DNA from 3 places in the Qipengyuania sp. NPDC077410 genome. Region 1 is predicted to be linked to each of the others. Evidence: riboswitches for the same ligand, from Rfam matches in the RefSeq annotation. Region 1 holds a riboswitch; each other region holds the start of a gene.
The links. Region 1 has a riboswitch for cobalamin ahead of metE (5-methyltetrahydropteroyltriglutamate--homocysteine S-methyltransferase). Riboswitches for the same ligand answer to the same signal wherever they lie in the genome.
Positions count from the first base shown of each region.

Region 1 (4,812 bases):
AATTCGGCTGTGCGACTGACGGGCGGCTGTTCGGCCAGCTTCGTATCGCCCGATGGATTGATCCTGACCAACCACCATTGTGTCGCGAGCTGCCTGTTCGACAATTCGGACGAGACTGCCGACTATCTGCTCAATGGGTTCGTTGCGGACCGGCGCGATGCCGAGCTCAAATGTCCGGGTCAGCAGGCCGAAGTGGTCACCATGATCTCGGACGTCACGCCCGATGTGATTGGCGCGATCGGATCGCAGACCGGAGAGGCGCTGACCAAAGCGCGCGACGCGAAGATCGCCGAGCTGGAGAAGGCCGGCTGCCCCGACTCGGAGACGACCCGCTGTCAGGTGGTGACGCTTTTCGGTGGCGGACAGTACAAGCTCTACACCTATCGCAAGTACTCCGACGTGCGCCTGGCCTGGGCACCTGAAGATCGAGCCGCGACCTTTGGCGGCGACCCGGACAATTTCAATTTTCCGCGCTACTCGCTCGATGCAAGCTTTCTGCGCGCATATGAGAATGGTCGGCCGATCGCGACGCCCGAGCACCTAAAATGGAACCCTCGCGCTCCGGAAGAAGGCGAAATCACCTTTGTGGTTGGCAACCCGGGATCGACCAGCCGCCTATGGACGGACAGCCAGTTGGCATTCGAGCGCGAAGTACGGCTGCCGGTTACGGTCGCCACGCTCAGTGAACTGCGTGGTCGGTTGATCCGCGCAATGGAAGAAAGCAAGGAACATGCCCGCGAAGGCGGCGACATGCTTAGCGGCATCGAGAACAGTCTGAAGGTTTATATCGGTCGCACCAAGGCACTTAACGATCCGGCTTTCACTGCCAGACTCGCCGAAGCGCAGAACGATCTGCGCCAGCAGGTTGCGGGCGATAGCGAGATCGGAGATCCCTGGACGACGGTGGATGAGGCGATGAACGCGTACCGCGCGCTCTACTATCCGCTTCGTTTCACCCAGCCATCGGGCGATCTTTACAGCTACGCGCAAACTCTGGTCTTTGCGGCACAGGAACGCGGCAAACCCAATTCAGAGCGTCTGCCCGGCTATACCGACAGCGCGCTGCCGCTGACTGAAAAGCAGGTGCTCGACGAACGGCCCGTCAATCCGTGGTTGGATGAACTGGGCATGGAATGGAGCCTATCCAAGGCGCGCGAATATCTCGGCGTGGACGATCCCGACACCAAGCTTCTGCTCGGGAAGGAGAGCCCCGAACAGCTTGCCGAACGGCTGGTAAACGGCACTTCCCTCGCCGATCCGGCAGTCCGAAAGGCGCTGTGGGATGGCGGCCTCGAGGCGGTAGAGGCTTCTGACGATCCCATGATCAAGTACGCGCTCAAACTGGCCACGCGCCAGCGCGAATTGAAGGCGCTGGCTGACGCCCAGTATTCGGGTCCACTGGCAGCCGCCGGCGTCAAACTGGCCGATGCGCGCTTTGCCGCCTACGGTGACAGCCTCTATCCAGACGCCACTTTTACCCTGCGCATCAGCTATGGCCAGGTGAAGGGCTGGATCGAGCGTGGCAATCAGGTCCCGTTCCAAACGACGATGGGCGGAACCTTTGAGCGTGCTACCGGCAACGCACCCTTCGATGTGGCACCGGCCTTCGCTGCAAACCAGACGAAGATCGACAAGAATACGACCTACGATTTCGTGACGACGAACGATATCATCGGCGGCAACTCCGGATCACCGGTGATCGACCGGGCCGGTACCGTGATCGGTGCAGCCTTCGACGGCAACATCCATTCGCTGGGTGGCAATTACGGATACGATGGCACGCTCAATCGAACCGTCGCTGTCTCTGCCGCAGCGGTGCAGGAGGCGTTGGAGACGATCTATCCCGCCCCTGCCCTCGTCGAGGAACTGGCCCGGCGCTGAGCACTGCTCGTCCAGTAACGGGCGAGCTGAAAACGCCTGTCCGCTTTACGAACAGGCATTAAAAATTCGGATGATCGCCTATCAATAGAGCATATAAAGAATTCTTTATATGCTCTATTGACGTGATGGCTTGGAAGGCCGATGGGATGTTTGTCGAGGTTCTCCGGTGGGTTCGCCGCGCCGGAGCTAAGACGGGAAGCCGGTGCGCGCCCTGACAAGGGAGCAATGCCGGCGCTGCCCCCGCAACTGTAAGCGGCGAGCGGCGGTCCACTCATGTCACTGGAAGGCTCGCCTTCCGGGAAGACGGACCGTTTTGCTTTGACCCGCGAGCCAGGAGACCTGCCTCCGACGCGATAACGTCCACCGGCGGGGTGCCCGGTCTGGTCGCTTGCATGACGCGCGCCCGGATCTACCGTCGCGCGTCCGGCGCGCGCGCCCGACCGGTCTCCCCCGTCTTCATCGGGGTAAATGAAAATGACCGTTTCCGTTGCTAGCTTGGGGTTTCCCCGCATCGGCCCACGCCGCGAACTGAAGTTCGCACTCGAGAAATTCTGGGCCGGCACTATTTCACAAGACGAATTGGAAGAGGCCGCACAGGGCCTGAGGACCGCGACATGGGCGCGGCAGAAGGCACTCGGCGTCGATTGGCTGCCCTCAAATGATTTCTCGCTGTACGACCATGTGCTCGACACAAGCGTGATGCTCGGCGCCATTCCGGCGCGCTATGGCCTCGCCAGCGGCCAAGCAGCCGGGCTCGAAACCTATTTTGCGATGGCACGCGGTGCGACCGGCGGTGCGACTTGCGGCCACGCGCATGGCAGCGTGACCGCTGGCGAGATGACCAAATGGTTCGACACCAACTATCATTTCATTGTCCCCGAGATCGAGCCTGAAACTCGGCTGCAACTCGGGCACATCAAGCCTCTGGAGGACTATCTCGAAGCCAAGGCGCAGGGTTTTGAAACGCGTCCGGTCATCCTTGGACCGGTAACCTGGCTGAGCCTTGCAAAAGAGTACGGAAGCGATCCGTTCGACCTGCTCGAAGAGGTTCTTGCGCTTTATGTCACTGTGCTCGCACGGCTTGAGGAAGCAGGCGCTGAATGGGTGCAGATCGATGAACCCATCCTCGTTACAGACCTTACCGATCGGCAGCGCCGCGCGTTTACCCGCGCTTATGCCAAGCTGGGCCGTGCTGGGCCGAAGATCATGCTGGCCACCTATTTCGGAGGTCTGGAAAATAACCTGTCGCTCGCCGCCTCCCTGCCGGTCGCCGGACTGCACATCGATCTGGCGCGCGCGCCGGAGCAATTGGATGCGGTGGTGAAGGCGGTGCCGCAAAACCGCCTGCTCTCGCTTGGCGTGGTGGACGGGCGCAATATCTGGCGCGCCGATCTGGCCGCGCTGCTGGATCGTCTGGAGCCGCTGGCGGCGCAGCGTGATCTGGTGCTCGCCCCCTCCTGCTCCCTGCTGCACGTGCCCGTCGATCTGCAGTTGGAAAGCAGGCTGGACGATGAGTTGAAGCAGTGGCTGGCATTTGCAGTGCAAAAGATCGAGGAGCTCGATCTGCTGCGCCGGGCGTTAGCGAATGGAAGAAAAAGCGTCGCAGCTGAGTTGGCCGCCTCCGCCCGTGCGACCGAAGCGCGCAAGACTGCTGCACGCATCCATGATCGCACTGTCAGCGAACGGATCGCTGCCCTCACGCCTGACATGCGCGAACGCCGCGCGGGTCATGCCGAGCGCGTCAAGACTCAGAGCAAGGTGCTCAATCTACCTCTCTTCCCGACAACCACCATCGGGTCCTTTCCGCAGACCGGCGCCGTGCGCAAAGCCCGCGCGGAGTATAATCGCGGCGTACTGGACAGTAAGAGCTACGACGCTTTCCTGCACCAAGAGACCGAGCGCGCGATCAGATGGCAGGAAGAGGCCGGGCTCGACATGCTGGTCCATGGCGAATTCGAGCGAAACGACATGGTCCAGTATTTCGGCGAGAAGCTTGCGGGTTTTGCTTTCACCGTGAATGGCTGGGTGCAGAGCTACGGATCGCGCTGCGTCAGGCCACCGATCCTATATGGCGATGTTTCGCGGCCCGAACCGATGACGGTCCATTGGTGGCGCTATGCTCAGGGGCTGACCGACAAGCCTGTCAAAGGCATGCTGACCGGTCCGGTCACGATCCTCAACTGGAGTTTCGTGCGCGACGATCAGCCCCGAGAGGCGAGTTGCCGCCAGATCGCGCTGGCGATCCGCGACGAGGTACTCGACCTGGAAGCGGCGGGCTGCAAGGCGATCCAGATCGATGAGGCAGCGCTGCGTGAAGGACTTCCCCTGCGCGAGCGTGACTGGCCGGCCTATCTGGATTGGGCGGTCGACTGTTTCCGCCTCGCGGCTGCCGGCGTCGGCAACCAGACCCAGATCCATACGCATATGTGCTATTCGGAGTTCAACGACATTTTGCCTTCGATCGGGGCCATGGACACCGACGTCATCTCGATCGAAACTGCACGTTCGCAGATGGAGTTGCTCGCGGGTTTTGCCAGCTATCGCTATCCCAGCGCAATCGGGCCGGGAATTTACGACATTCACTCGGCGCGCGTCCCGAGCAAGGACGAGATGGTTGCATTGATGCGACTAGCGCAGAAGCATCTGCGTCCGGAGCAGCTTTGGGTAAATCCCGATTGCGGGCTGAAGACCCGCGGTTGGGACGAAGTCAAACCGGCAATCGCCGCGATGGTATCGGCCGCCCGAACCTTGCGTGCAGAAACAAACACCGAGGCATAATCCGATGAGTAAGACGAAGGACGCGCGGCCCGCCGTGCAGTTGATCGACATCGTGTTCCCAGGCGACACGAACCATCACGGGACGCTGTTCGGCGGCGTCGCACTGGCGCACATGGACAAGGTCGCATTCCTCGCTGCCTCGCGCCACGGACG
Region 1 covers NZ_JBITWB010000008.1:7,010-11,821, reverse strand. The annotation lists gene ACIGGE_RS17835 (S46 family peptidase) at 1-1,881, shown strand, start outside; cobalamin riboswitch at 2,021-2,243, shown strand; gene metE (5-methyltetrahydropteroyltriglutamate--homocysteine S-methyltransferase) at 2,356-4,659, shown strand; gene ACIGGE_RS17825 (acyl-CoA thioesterase) at 4,664-4,812, shown strand, end outside.

Region 2 (4,812 bases), on a different contig from region 1:
GCAACGACTTGATGGCAAGCTGCTCATCAAGACGTCTGGCCAGCCCGCGATCGAGCGTTCGGCAGATGCCGAGCCACCAGTCGTAACTTTCGGTGTCGTCGGCCGCATGGGCGTGTTCAGCCTGCTGCGCTGCAACTTTCGCCGCGCTCAGCCCATGGTTCGCAAAGTGCTTCAGCGCTGCATGCATCACGCCATCGACAGGGGAAGCGGTGGCGACCATCTGCGCTGCCCCGGCATTGTCGTTCGCCGCGCGCGAGTGCGCTTTGCGAGCCAGTGCCCGGGCAATCGGCGAATGAGCGGTGGAACGTGCGGCAGCGAAATGGACCGGCATGCCATGGTCTCCTCAGGGGGGCTGGGCTGTTGAACCCCCTCATGGCCGAAGCACGCTAAACTTCGGTTCCGCAGCATGGTTGTGGAGACGTAAAGGATTGCCTTCGTGTTGGCCCGCAAGCCTATTTTTTCCCGGGCTCGTTGATCCATTTGCCTGAATTGGCATACTCCTCGCGAACCCTGCCGGATTGCGGAAGCTTGTCGGCTGGAGCTGCGGCGGCGGGCGCCCCAACCGGCGCATCCGGTTCGGTACTGATACCGATAGCGGCATTGGACGGAGGGGTAGGCTGTACAGGGCCGGGGACGTCCGCTTCCGCGCGCCGAACGTTGGGGGCGGCAAGCGGCTCCGCGCCGGCATAGTCGTCGGTAAAGGCACCGGCGGTTCCGGCCCCGCCTTTCCAGCGATAGAAACGGTGCGCGCCGATGGCACCGATATAGTCGAGGCTGGCGGCCCAATAGGGGTTCACGTAATTGGTGTGGTAATGTGTGGCCAGGCCGACGGGCTTGTAAACCTCGCCCGCCAAGGCACCCAGCGCTACGGATTGGGCCACCGCCCACCCCCGGCGGGAAGGGGTGCGCGCCAGTGATCCGTCGCAGGTGAAGCTGAACTGGCAGCCCGTCTTGCGTTCCGACCCCTGAAACACCACACCGCAGATGCTGGCGGGATAGGCGGGATGTGCAACCCGGTTCAGGACCACTTGCGCCACCGCTTGTTGGCCCGACAGGCTTTCGCTGGCGGCTTCGTAGTACACGGCCATGGAAAGGCACTGCAATGCGCGCGCCTTGTCGATCCCGTTGCCCGTCTGGCGAAATGCCTGTGCCGCTGCACCCGCGCCATGACTTTGTGCAAATTCGACGGTTTCAAGCGTCCCTTCGCTCTTGCGAAGGTCGGCGATATCTGTGGCAAGGCGCGGGGCATCTTCGAGGTAATAGAAGGCCGATCCAGGAAAGCTTTCGCCAGCCGTTTCGAACGGCATGGGCGTCAAGGGTACGCGTTCGTCGCCCAGGCCAATCGCGCTTCTGAAATCGGACCATTCGCCTTGCGCAGCCACGGTCGGAAGAGCGATGGCAGCGCCAAGAATACCGAGGCGGGTCACCAGTTTACGGCGATCCTGCAATCTTGCGGCCCGGCGTTGAGCGCGCGGCGAGGCGACGTGCAGCGCACGGTCCTTGTTCCCGGCCAACACTTCCAATCCGCTCAAACTGCGTCCTTCTTTAAGGAACTGCCCATAGCCTATACCCGGTAAGGCCGACAGATGTGTGCGATCGCCATCCCGCAACGGGACGGGATTCGATGGCGCCCTATAACAGCAAAACTTAATGAAGTTGCGTCTTGTGCAACGACACATTGCGCAGTAGTCGGCGCCGCGAGTCACGGGTTGGCCTGTTTGCGCAGGCCCGAAGAGGGAAGAGGGTGCAAGCCCCTCGCTGCTCCCGCAACTGTGACCGGGGAGGTCCGCTCCATATGCCACTGCGAAAGCGGGAAGGCGGAACAGGGCCGCTGATCCGGGAGCCAGGAGACCTGCCCATGACCGTCGTTCGGCTGCAGGGCGGGGTGTACCTGTAGCAAACGTGGATGGAGCGTTTCGGCTCCCTCCCGTCATGGGCGGCATTTCGTTCATGACAGGAGGTTACGTGTATAAATATCTGCTTTTGATTTCCGCTTCGGCAGTACCTGGCGCAGCGTATGCGCAGACTGCCAGCGAGCAGGCGCTCGAGGAAATCATCGCCGCCCAGGACGAGGCAAACGAGGCTGGCGATCAGCAAGCGACTGTGGGCAGCTATCGCAGCTCGGCCCCGGCCGAGGCGATCATCACGGTCACGGCCAACGGCCTCGGCACCGATCTGCGCAATACCGGCCAGTCGGTCACCGTCATCGGACGGGAAGAGATCGAAACCATTCAGGGTGCCGATCCGGCACGCGCACTTGCGCGCGTTCCCGGTCTGTCGCTGTCGCGTAGCGGGGGTGTCGGTACGGTAACCAGCGTGAACGTGCGCGGCGCCAATCCCGACCAGCTTCTGGTACTGGTCGACGGCGTGCGCGTGGCCGACCAGGCGAGCCCTTCGGGCGGCTTCGATTTCGGCAATCTGCTGCTCGGCACAGCCGGCAAGATCGATGTTCTGCGCGGATCGAACAGCACGATCTGGGGATCGGAAGCCGTGGGCGGGGTGATCGACATCTCGACGCGGGCCGAACGCGGCATGACTGCCAGCGTCGAGTACGGCTCGCGAGACACGCTGTTTGCCAGCGCCGCTGCCGGAGCAGGCAATGACAATGCCTTTATCGGCCTGACCGGGTCATGGTTCGAGACCGACGGATTTTCCGCAGCCGCATCGGGCACGGAAGCCGACGGATCGAAGCAATTCGCTATCGGCTCCAGCGCCTTCCTCAATCTGACCCCCAGCCTCGAGCTGTTCGCGCATGGTAATTTTGCAGAAGGCGACGTCGAAATCGATGGCTTTCCCGCACCCAACTTCGTCCTCGCCGATACCGACGATACGCAAAAAACCACGCGTTACTGGGGCGATGTCGGCCTTGCCTATTACGGCAACGACCTGACCCTGCGCGCTGCGTACAGCCTGTCCGATACCAAGCGCGCCAATCGCGATGGTTCCGGGGCGGAGACTTTCGCCAGCGACGGCCGCTCCGATCGCATCTCGCTGCGCGGTGAATACCGCTTGCTGGGTGGCCTCTCGCTGGCTTTCGGAGGCGATCATGAATGGACCGAGTTTGAAACGAGCTTCGACACGGCCGCCGAAACCGAAATCAGCGGCGCCTATGCGCAGCTCGGCTGGGTGATGGGCCGTCTGGCCGTCCATGGCGGTGCGCGCGTGGACGATCACGAACAGTTCGGCACGCATGTCAGCTTCGGCGGCGATGTGAGCTACGGCTTTGGCGACGACTGGCGCGTGCGCGGTAGCGTGGGCGAAGGTTTCAAGGCACCGACACTGTACCAGCTGCTCTCGTTCTACGGGAATACGGAGCTCGAACCTGAAGAAAGCACCAGCTACGATCTGGGCGTCGAGAAAGGGCAGCGGGGCTCAGGTCTGCACCTCGCGCTGACGGGCTTCCGCCGCGACAGCGACAATCTGATCGGGTTCGGCGTTACGCCTGAAAGACCTTCCGGCGTGTACCTGAACACCGCCCGCGCCCGCGCGCAGGGCATCGAAGCGGAGGCAGGCTTCGATCTTGCACCCGGCCTTCGCCTTGCCGGCATATATTCCTATGTCGATGCGGAAGATCGTATGACCGATCTCGATCTGGCGCGGCGACCCAAGCATTTCGGTACCATTTACGGCGACTGGATCAGCGATTTCGGTCTCGGCCTCGGGGCGGATCTGCGCCTCGTGGGTGCAAGCTGGGATAATGCTTCCAACACCGTTCGCCTCGAAGGATACGAGTTGCTCGATGTGCGGGCATCCTTCGGCCTGGGCGACAATCTGGAACTGTTTGGCCGCGTCGAGAACGTGTTCGACACCGATTACCAGACGGTTGCAGGATATGGGACGGCTGGCCGCAGCGTCTTCGGCGGGATCAGGGCGAAGATGTGAAACCGCTGCTCGCCGCATCGGTCCTGTTCCTTGCCGCATGTGCGCAGGGCGGGGCCGATGCGCCGACGGCTGGGGCGCGGCCGACCATCGTCAGCCTGAACCCCTGCACCGATGCGATCCTTGCCGATGTGACGGCGCCGGGACAATTGCTGGCGATATCCCATTACAGCAAGGATCCACGATCGAGCTCGATGCCGGCAGAGCAGGCGTCGCGATACCGCGCCACCGGCGGCACGGTCGAAGAGGTTCTCGCGCTCGATCCGGATGTGGTCGTGGCGGGAAGCTTTATCGCGCCCGCAACGCGCGCCGCGCTGGAAGATCTGGGCATGCAGGTCGTGACTTTCGGCATAGCCAGTGATGTCGCCTCGAGCGAGGAGCAGATCCGGGAACTGGCTTCTCTGGCCGGCGATCGGCAAGCGGGGCAGCGCCTGATCGAACGGATCGAAACGGCGCTCACCGAAGCAGAGGCGCCGGACGGGCGCGCCGTCGACGTTCTCCTGTGGCAGCCCGGCGGAATTGTCGCGGGCGAGCAATCGCTGGTGAGCGACCTGCTTGCCCGTACCGGCTTCACGAACGGAGCGCCGGCCCGTGGGCTGTCCCAGGCCGACTATGTGGCGCTCGAAGATGTGGTTGCCGCGCCGCCGCAGGTGTTGCTGGTTGCAGGCGGCGACCTTGGCCAGCAGCACCCAGTGCTGGACCGGCTGCCTCATATGCGGCGCGAACGCTTCGATACCAGCCTGCTTTACTGCGGCGGTCCGACGATCATCCGTGCCGCTCGTCGACTGGCGGAGATACGGAGCACAATATCGTGAACCGCGCGACTTTGATCTTCGGCGGGTTGCTCATCGTTGCGCTTCCGCTTTCGCTGCTGGCGGGGCGGGTCTGGCTCGATCCGGCCAGCACGCCCAACGCCGCGCTCATCCTTGCAGA
Region 2 covers NZ_JBITWB010000002.1:649,635-654,446, forward strand. The annotation lists gene ACIGGE_RS11235 (hypothetical protein) at 1-331, opposite strand, end outside; gene ACIGGE_RS11240 (cell wall hydrolase) at 453-1,532, opposite strand; cobalamin riboswitch at 1,690-1,875, shown strand; gene ACIGGE_RS11245 (TonB-dependent receptor plug domain-containing protein) at 1,966-3,882, shown strand; gene ACIGGE_RS11250 (ABC transporter substrate-binding protein) at 3,879-4,694, shown strand; gene ACIGGE_RS11255 (FecCD family ABC transporter permease) at 4,691-4,812, shown strand, end outside.
Region 2: linked by a shared signal. The riboswitch ahead of ACIGGE_RS11245 (TonB-dependent receptor plug domain-containing protein) and the one ahead of metE (5-methyltetrahydropteroyltriglutamate--homocysteine S-methyltransferase) in region 1 are both predicted to bind cobalamin.

Region 3 (4,812 bases), on a different contig from region 1:
GCGCAACGAGCGTGACCCCTCCGGCATCCTTGGGAGCGCGCCAGTCGACAGCCAGGCTGGCGGTATGGGAGGGCCGCCGCACTTCGCGCGCGCCATCCTCGTGGGAACGCAGATAGGTGTAGGCTCCATTGACGCGCCAAGCTTCCGCGAAGCGCGCCTCGCCGAACACTTCGACGCCGTTTCTCTTGGATACGGTATCGCGATTGCCAGGGCTGGCGACGAAGTTCGGGGGCGGAAAAGAAGTGAAGATCTCTTCGTCCAGTTCGCTCTCGAAATAGGTGACCCCGATTGAAGCGCGCTCACCGAACAGCGACTGGTCGATCCCGATCTCCCATCCGCTCGACTTCTCGGGCCTGAGGTCGGGATTGCCGATGAAACGGCCGTCCACGAACCCATATAGTTCGTAGAACGAGGGGTTCTTCACCCCCGATCCGACGGCCCCGCGCACTCGCGTAGCCGCAGCGATCCGATAGCTCGCCTGAAGCCTGTACGTGGTTGTATCGGCGAACTGGTCGTTCCAGTCCCTGCGGATGGATGCGGACGCGCTCGCTCGGTCTCCGAGATCGATCGCATACTGGCCGACGAGACCGACATTGTCGATCTGTCGGCGACCGGTGAATGCGAAGCCGGTCGGATCGGTGTTACGGAAGCGTTCGCGTTCGACATCGAGAGCCGCCGTGACCCGGTGGGTCAGACCGCCAGCCTCGATACGCAACGTCGTATCGTAGGACCCTTTCAACCTCTGGCCCTCGCTGCCATAGCTGCGTCCAGTCGAAGCGAAACCGTCGCGCCGGGTATCCGCGATCTGGGCCGAAAACGCTTGGGTCCAGCGATCGTCGAGCAAGTCTAGCTCGCCCCTGATGAGCACATAGATAGCCTCGTTCTCGAAGCGGTTGCCGGGGCTATCGACCTGGAATCCGAAGGTCGGACTTCCCGGATCGGAATCGCTGTCGTTGAATTCGGCATTGGTGCGCGCGTAGCGTAATACACCAGTGAGGCGTGCATTGGTTGATGGCGCGAACGTCGTCTTCAGCGAGACCGCACCACTGTCGTTCGCAAGATCGCGCGTGCCGTTCCGGGCGCCTGGCGTGCCATCGGTGGTATTGAGTGTGGCGGACAGCGCGTAGTCGAGATCGCCACTATATCCAGCGATCCGGGCAGCACCGTTCACCATGCCGAACGAACCGGCTTCGATCCGCGCGACCGCCCCGGGCGCATCGCGGCCGTCGAGAGTGATGTACTGGATGACGCCGCCGATCGCGTCCGACCCGTAGATCGCGCTCTGCTGTCCGCGCAGCACCTCGATCCGCGAAGCCTCGTCGGCGATAAGCGTTCCGAAATCGAACTCGCCGGCATAGGGATCCGACACCTCGATCCCGTCAACGAGGACGAGCGTATGGTTGGCTTCAGCACCGCGCAACCGAAGCTGTGTCTGACCGGGAACCCGTCCGACCGCGACCCCTGGGACGTCGCGGAGCACGTCGGACACCTCGCGGACTTGCCTCCGGTCGAGGATTTGCTCGTCGAGGACGGTGACCGATCCGCCGATCCGGTCGAGCGGCATGGGATCGGTGGCGCGGTTCCCGGTGACGACGATCGAGGTGTTGGATGTCTCTGGATCGGCAGCGGGATCGATGGTCTGAGCGAGCGATGGAGCCGGCAGAAGCACGGAAGACAGAAGCGACAGGTGAATGTATTTCATGAGAACGAATTTCCGGGGCGCCGGGCGACTTGGCCGGAGCGTCCGCACGAGTGCGGTCGACGAGACTGCTAGGGACGGACGCGTGCATCCCCCGGCAGTCCTGCCGATGCGGCTCCAACCGCTACTCGTCGCCCGGACGAAATTCGTTTCGCGCCTGGCCAATCCCATGAGCCCGGCAAGAGCGACACGCGCCGGTCGGTCTCCTGGCTCACGGGTTGTCGCACGAAACATACCTTCCCAGACGACAATTGCCGCCCAGTGGTTGTGGAGCCAACCCCACCCATGTTACGCGCTCGCCGCTTACAGTTGCAGGGACAGCCGCAGAATTGGCCTATCGAGACCTCACTGCGTTCCCGTTACCGGCACGCTTTATCGACATTTGATTCTGCCGACGCTCGTCTCATAGACTTTGGTCGAATGAGCGGCAAGCGCGCAGTTCCAGAGCAACGCAGCAAGACGATGGTCGCCGTTTTAGGGGGTAGGTGGACTTAATCCATCGTATCTGTTTAGGTCACCAACTGAAATGCCCAGATGTTGATCCGTCGACCTTTGGATTGGCACCAGCTTTCGCTTTCGTCTGAGATCGATTCTCAACCCTTTCTTAAATATCGCGAATGGTGTCGGAAGCCGTACGGCAGCATTTTAGTTTCTAATGCGCAAGCCGGACAGATCGCATACGGTCCAACTTCGTCGCCGGTTCAATGTCCTCTATATTGAATGCGCGGCCTAAAAGCCGACCGTCGCACACCCACCCTAAACCACGACATTAAAGCGTCAACATTATTGACCCAGAAGCTGACACATAGGCCGTCCACGAGCGTGGCTGCAACCAATCGTCGAGTATCCCGTGTGCGCTCGTAATCCGAATATCTGGCGCTTGGTGTGCGATGATCGCGTCGTTGCGCTGCCTTGGCGTTGCATCATTTAGCGACGCTCTTAGACACTGCCGCTACAGAAACTTTGCAGCTTGGTTGCTAATCAGAAGCACACTCGCAACGCTATCACTGCAGGTCGCTGGCAGCGCCGGATACAGTCGCGATGCACTCCGCTTGCAGGCGTAATCGGCGTGGGGTATTTGTCCGTAAGCGTCTGATTTGAAGAAAGAAAATGAGGGCGAGATAAAAGCGCCGCCGTCGGTCGGGGCGCAGGTGGTTGGTTTCGTTCAGTAATATGCGACGGCACCCATATTGCCCCTGCGGCGCTAATTTCAAAAAGTTCTTTGCTATCAAACAGATTGGCGACGGCGCTTGGCGTTCTGCGCTGTTTTCGTTCGGTAACCCGCTTTCGCCCGGACGTCCTTCGCCGTCCCGATGAGCATCGGTGCATTTGACTGGAGTGCTTGCCCCCACGCCTCTGCGCTGCGGCGAAAGAACGACAGCTGCGGCGTAGGAACGTCATGTGGCGCAGGGTGCCCTAATCGATCGATACTCAGTGCTGATGGCGGGCCGGCCTGTTCCCTCCATGCTTCCCAAGGTCGGTCCGTCATCACCCGAAAGATGAAAGGATCGACGGCTATGCCATCTGCGAGCACGACAGAGCATCCTTGCGAGCAATGCGGGCCCCAGGCCATCGAACCGATCGCCATGCGCGTACCCGAAGCCTGTCGCTATCTCGGGATCGGACGCAGCACACTCTATGTGCTCATTTCCAGAGACGAGATCGAGATCATCAAGATGGGGAGCGCAACCCTCGTGCTCACAGCCAGCCTGCGCTCGCTGGTTGAGCGGCTACGTCGTCCTGCCGATCAGGTACCGGGGACCGCTATATGATTACGGCGCATCCTGACTTGCTGAAAGCTGTGGTGCTTGCCGCAATCGTGAGCATGCCAGATCATTCCAAACGTCAGCTGGTCTCGAAGATCAAAGCGCGGCGTGCAAACGCAGAAGAAGCGCTGGCCGCCAGATTGGTGATTGCGCTTTCGCAGCGATCCTAGGCTCTCTGGCTATGGCAGCTACGCGCCCCAATTCCGGACGTTCAGGCTCTTCTTGAGAACACCTAAAAGCGGACCGACAGCTTTGCTTCGGCACTGAGCAACGCAAACGTCCGATTATAGGGTGGGAAGCGGACAGTCGGACTTAGTTCGGCGTGCCGTCAACTTCCTGGTTGGGGGCCATCCAAAGCTCTTCGCGGGGGAAAGGTATTCTAGTTGAGGCCGCCCATTTGCGGCCATCGATCTCGATAGCCCCCCTTTCGTTCCTAGCGGCAAGAAACTGTTGCAGGTTCTTCCGCTCGGAAGTGGGCAAGAACAAGCTGTAGCTTTCGCCCCGTTGAACCGTAGTCGGGTGAGAGAGTCCCGGCCAATCCTCGTTCCATTTTATCGATGGCTCCGGCGCATACTCGTATGGCTGGACCATGACCTCAATCTTTTCGGGCATCCATGGTTCAGAGCGGGTGTGGCTAAATGTGCGCACGGTTTCATACGCATCGCGCACGGAACGAGGTAGGCGAGCAATCACTTGTTCGTCGTCGAGCGAGCCATACACATTGAGATAAACTGGTTCGCCGCGATATAGCAGCAGCGAATTGTCAGGCTGGTCGGTCGCCAAGGCAACGTCATAGCCACCCGAAAGGGCCGAATTATGCGCAGTCGCGAATGATTTGCGGAATGACTCTAATTCTGCTGCGCTCAGTTCCACGGAGCGATATTCATCACCTTCACGATAAATGACCCGGCCATCTTCATAGAGGGCGAACCTAGGTGAGTCGGACCCAATCACCTGTTTCCATGGATCACGCTCTACCAAGACGACTTCAGCCATGGGTGATTGCCCATTTCGCATCTCCGAAAGAAGATTTGGTCTTTCGAAAAATCGCACGTCATCCGGCCGTGGAGTTAATGGCGCATCGGCGTAGGCCATCTCGAACGCTGCCATCTCGGGTTGATCCTCAGCTTCCCCCGCCACGCAGCCGATTAGAACAAGGCTGAGAAGTGTGGTTGGCAGGCGTATCGAAAATGGCATTAATAAGTAACTGCTCCAAAAGCTGACGGGCAGCAACGGCCTTTTTAGCAAAATGTCTGCTTTTGATTAGCACCGCACTGGGCGGAGACGGCAAGAACTGGGGTGGGAAGCGGACATTGCGCCAGACCCTTCCTGAAGGCATCATGCTCG
Region 3 covers NZ_JBITWB010000001.1:313,354-318,165, forward strand. The annotation lists gene ACIGGE_RS01540 (TonB-dependent siderophore receptor) at 1-1,702, opposite strand, end outside; cobalamin riboswitch at 1,878-2,081, opposite strand; gene ACIGGE_RS01545 (helix-turn-helix domain-containing protein) at 3,217-3,471, shown strand; gene ACIGGE_RS01550 (hypothetical protein) at 3,468-3,635, shown strand; gene ACIGGE_RS01555 (hypothetical protein) at 3,778-4,575, opposite strand.
Region 3: linked by a shared signal. The riboswitch ahead of ACIGGE_RS01540 (TonB-dependent siderophore receptor) and the one ahead of metE (5-methyltetrahydropteroyltriglutamate--homocysteine S-methyltransferase) in region 1 are both predicted to bind cobalamin.